DNA from 2 places in the Streptomyces sp. NBC_00258 genome. Region 1 is predicted to be linked to the other one. Evidence: riboswitches for the same ligand, from Rfam matches in the RefSeq annotation. Region 1 holds a riboswitch; the other holds the start of a gene.
The links. A riboswitch is a leader RNA that binds a small molecule or an ion and turns the genes downstream of it on or off. The one in region 1 is predicted to bind ZMP and ZTP.

Region 1 (2,377 bases):
ACGGGCTCGTCTCGTAGGGCGGGCCGAGCCTGCGCAGGGTGAGCAGCACCTTGAACTGCCAGTGCCTGAGCCCGTCGGAGTCCAGGGTGTCCCGGCGGGCCTGCGCCGCGTGCCGCGAGAGGATGCCGAGCCGCGCGAAGATCGCCTCCTTGACCGGGTCCATCCAGCCGAGCTCCTTCGACCAGAGCTCGACATGCCGGTCGACCGAATCGCCCACCGATCCCCTCCTGACGTCCGGGCGGCAGCCCGATAGTTTTCTTGTGGATAGTTTTTCTGATTACTACCTTCCTCGCCATGACAAAAAAGACGAGCACGGCCCACGCCGTCCTTCCGGTGGACGTTGTCGTCGCGGCGGCGCGTGAACTGGCCCGGGCCGGGCGGTGGCAGAGCGCCCTGGACCTCCTCGACGGGGCCGTCACGGACGAGCCCCACGACCGCGCGGTCCTCGCTCTCGCCGGGGCGGAGGTCGCTCTTGAGCACGACTGGTTCGGAGGTACGGACACCGTGGACCTGCGGATCGCCGCCGCGGACAGGGTCTTGGACGAACTCACCGGGCCGGTCGGCCTCTGGGACCTGGACTTCGTACGGCTGCGGCACACGTATTTCCGGCTGCTCCGCGGTGACGGTACGTTCCGGTTCGGGCCGGCGGGCAAGGATCCCGCCGAGCTGGCGGAGCTGCGGCGGGGTGCGCAGGAGCTGTGCGAGCGGGCGGACGACGAGGTGCGCCGGGGCTGGGCGCGGATGTATCTCGGGCTGATCGTCGACAACCTCTTCGCCGAGCGGGACGCGGCCCCCGCGCACTACGAACTCGCCCTGAGCGCCGGGGAGGCGGGCGACGATCTGCTGGCCCGTGAGGCGCTGCGGCATCTCGGCGACCACGACCACGACGACCTGGACCACGCACGGGCACGGGAGCGCTGGACCCGGGCGACCGCTCTCGGCGCTCGGGCGGGGAACGTCCCCGGCACCCTCTCCCAGCAGCTGCTCCTGGCGGTGCTGGCCCGCGACCGCGGCGACGAGGCGGGAGCCGCGGCCCTCGCGAACGAGGTGGCGCGCTGGGCGGGGGCGATCGGTGCCGTACGCATCGAGGCACAGGCGACCGGGTTCCTGGCGGGCGTGGACCCGACGGCCGGGCCCGAGGACGAGTCCTGACCCTCGGCTAGTGTGGGCGTGGGCCGTGACTGGCGCTGAGGTGGAGTACCACCGGGGAGCGGCCCGACGCACACGTCTTCGCCGCGCGCCTGGGCATCTTCCACGACGCTCAGGAGTAGCTCATGTCCCAGGCCCAGCTGATGGACGGCACCGGTCTCGCCGGGCGGATCGTCGAGGAGACGGCCAAGCGGGCGGCCGGCCTCACCGAACGCATGGGGGCGGCACCCTGTCTGGCCACCGTGCTGGTGGGCGAGGACCCCGCCTCCGTCACGTACGTACGCATGAAGCAGAACCGTTCCCGCAAGGCGGGTATCGAGTCGCGGCACGTGGCTCTGCCTGCCGGGATCCCGACGGCCGAGCTGGTCGGCACGCTCACCGCGCTGTCCGCGGACCCGACCGTGCACGGGATCCTGTTGCAGCACCCGATGGGTCACCACATCGACGAGCGCGCGGCGTTCGAGGCGATCGCTCCGGAGAAGGACGTCGACGGCGTCACGCTGGCGTCGTTCTCCGCGATGAGCTTCGGTCTGCCGGGCTTCGCGTCGTGCACGCCCGGCGGGATCATGCGGCTCCTGGACGAGTACGACGTCGACCCGGCCGGCAAGCGGGCCGTCGTGGTGGGCCGCAGCGCGATCCTCGGCAAGCCGGTGGGCATGCTGCTGCTCGGACGCGACGCCACGGTGACGTACTGCCACTCGCGCACGGCCGACCTGTCGGCGGTCGTGCGGGAGGCCGACATCGTGGTGGCCGCGGTGGGGCGGCCCCGGCTGATCCGCGGCGAGGACATCAAGCCGGGCGCGGTCGTCGTCGACGCCGGTTACAACCCCGGCAACGTCGGCGACGTCGACTTCGACAGCGCACGGGAGCGGGCCTCGCTGATCACCCCCGTGCCGGGCGGGGTCGGACCGATGACGATCGCCACGCTGCTGGCCCAGACCGTCGAGGCGGCCACGCGGCAGACCGGCGCCTGATCAGCGCATCCACGCGCTGTAGTCCATGACGTCACCCGCCTTGAGCCCGTACTCGGGCTCGGCGGCCGTGGCCGTGCTCTCCAGGCCGAGGACGGCACCGGTGACCGGGTCCATGATCAGCATCTCCCGGAAGCCGGTGCCGTCGTACACGTACGCCTGGCCTCTCCGGCCCAGGCGATCGGTCACCTGGCCGACGGGCCGCAGTCCGTCGGCGTCCGCGAGGAGCCGGGCGAGTGCCGCGTCCTCACGGGCGC
Region 2 (2,377 bases), 3.0 Mb from region 1:
CCGAGACCGGGTGTCGGTTCTCGGTCTCGGCACCCGCTCCCTCCGCCTCGCCCGCGACCGTGCCCGCGGTCTCAGCCGAGGTCGATCTCCGGGTAGAGCGGGAAGCCGGCCAGGAGGTCGGTCGCCCGGTGGGAGATCTCGTCGGCGATCTTCGGGTCCAGGACGTGCTGGGCCTTGGAAGGGGCGCCCTTGGCGGTGGTGCCGGGCTCCGTGGTGGCGAGGACGCGGTCGATGAGACCGGCGATCTCGTCCATCTCGGTGGCGCCGAGGCCACGGGTGGTCAGCGCCGGGGTGCCGATGCGGATGCCGGAGGTGTACCAGGCGCCGTTGGGGTCGGCGGGGATGGCGTTGCGGTTGGTGACGATGCCCGAGTCGAGCAGGGCGGTCTCGGCCTGGCGGCCGGTGAGGCCGTAGGAGGAGGCGACGTCGATGAGGTTGAGGTGGTTGTCGGTGCCGCCGGTGACCAGCGTGGCGCCGCGTCGCATCAGGCCCTCGGCGAGGGCACGGGCGTTGTCGACGACGGCCTGGGCGTAGTCGCGGAACTCGGGACGGCGGGCCTCGGCGAGCGCGACCGCCTTGGCGGCCATGACGTGCGGGAGGGGGCCGCCGAGGACCATCGGGCAGCCGCGGTCGACCTGGTCGGCGAGGGAGGAGTCGCACAGGACCATGCCGCCGCGCGGGCCGCGCAGCGACTTGTGGGTGGTCGTGGTGACGATCTGGGCGTGCGGAACCGGGTCGAAGTCACCGGTGAGGACCTTGCCGGCGACGAGACCGGCGAAGTGCGCCATGTCGACCATGAGCGTGGCGCCGACCTCGTCGGCGATCTCCCGCATGATCCGGAAGTTCACGAGACGGGGGTAGGCGGAGTAGCCGGCGACGATGATCAGGGGCTTGAACTCACGGGCGGAGGTGCGCAGGGCCTCGTAGTCGATGAGGCCGGTGGCGGGGTCGGTGCCGTAGGAGCGCTGGTCGAACATCTTGCCTGAGATGTTCGGGCGGAAGCCGTGGGTGAGGTGGCCGCCGGCGTCCAGGGACATGCCGAGCATGCGCTGGTTGCCGAAGGCCTGGCGCAGTTCGGCCCAGTCGGCGTCGGAGAGGTCGTTGACGTTGCGGACGCCGGCCTTCTGGAGGGCCGGGGCCTCGACGCGGGCGGCGAGGACGGCCCAGAAGGCGACGAGGTTGGCGTCGATGCCGGAGTGCGGCTGGGCGTAGGCGTGCTCCGCGCCGAAGAGTTCGCGGGCGTGCTCGGCGGCGAGGGCCTCGACGGTGTCCACGTTGCGGCAGCCGGCGTAGAAGCGGCGGCCGACGGTGCCTTCGGCGTACTTGTCGCTGAACCAGTTGCCCATCGCCAGCAGGGTGGCCGGGGAGGCGTAGTTCTCGGAGGCGATCAGCTTGAGCATCTCGCGCTGGTCGGCGACTTCCTGTCCGATGGCGTCGGCGACGCGGGGCTCGACGGCGCGGATCACTTCGAGGGCGCTGCGGAAGGCGGTGGATTCGTTGGAGAGGGGCTCTGACATGACGGCCTCCGGACGTGGCGTTCGGCGTTCACGGTTCGGCCCAGGCGCACGGCACACAGTTCTTGGGCCGCTCCCCGATGGTCGGTCCCATCCCAGCGCGCCAGTCACGGCCCGTGGATCAGCGTACCGGGCGCGCCGGACCGTCGGGGTCCGCCGTCCACCATGCGAGCGACGATAGGAAAGGGGCCACATGCAGTCGGACGGCCGGAAGGGAGCCGGGCCGGAGCTCGGGAACAGCAGCGGGAAAAGAAGCAGGTCACGAGCCCTTGTGCGGCCGGAAACGGAGACCCCGTGAGCACTACCGAAGAACTGATCGCCTCGGCCGAAGCCCACAGCGCGCCCACCTACCACCCGCTTCCGGTCGTCGTGGCGACGGCGGACGGGGCCTGGATGACGGACGTCGAGGGGCGCCGTTATCTGGATCTGCTGGCCGGGTATTCGGCGCTGAATTTCGGTCACGGCAACAGGCGGCTGATCGAGGCGGCGAAGGCGCAGTTGGAGCGGGTGACGTTGACGTCGCGGGCGTTCCACCACGACCGGTTCGCCGAGTTCTGCACGCGGCTGGCCGAGTTGTGCGGCATGGAGATGGTGCTGCCGATGAACACGGGCGCGGAGGCTGTCGAGTCGGCCGTGAAGACCGCCCGAAAGTGGGGGTACCGGGTCAAGGGCGTGCCCGACGGGATGGCGAAGGTCGTCGTGGCGGGCAACAACTTCCACGGGCGTACGACGACGATCATCAGCTTCTCCACGGATTCCGAGGCCCGGGCGGACTTCGGTCCGTACACGCCGGGCTTCGAGATCGTGCCGTACGGGGATCTGACGGCGATGCGCGCGGCGGTCACGGAGAACACGGTGGCCGT

Region 2: another riboswitch for ZMP and ZTP. It lies ahead of OG718_RS23240 (glycine hydroxymethyltransferase); the one in region 1 lies ahead of OG718_RS10250 (bifunctional 5,10-methylenetetrahydrofolate dehydrogenase/5,10-methenyltetrahydrofolate cyclohydrolase).

What each region holds. Positions count from the first base shown of each region.
Region 1 covers NZ_CP108081.1:2,212,451-2,214,827, forward strand. The annotation lists gene OG718_RS10240 (MarR family winged helix-turn-helix transcriptional regulator) at 1-217, opposite strand, end outside; gene OG718_RS10245 (hypothetical protein) at 295-1,152, shown strand; ZMP/ZTP riboswitch at 1,168-1,254, shown strand; gene OG718_RS10250 (bifunctional 5,10-methylenetetrahydrofolate dehydrogenase/5,10-methenyltetrahydrofolate cyclohydrolase) at 1,275-2,123, shown strand; gene OG718_RS10255 (CU044_5270 family protein) at 2,124-2,377, opposite strand, start outside.
Region 2 covers NZ_CP108081.1:5,233,577-5,235,953, forward strand. The annotation lists gene OG718_RS23240 (glycine hydroxymethyltransferase) at 72-1,517, opposite strand; ZMP/ZTP riboswitch at 1,549-1,635, opposite strand; gene rocD (ornithine--oxo-acid transaminase) at 1,809-2,377, shown strand, end outside.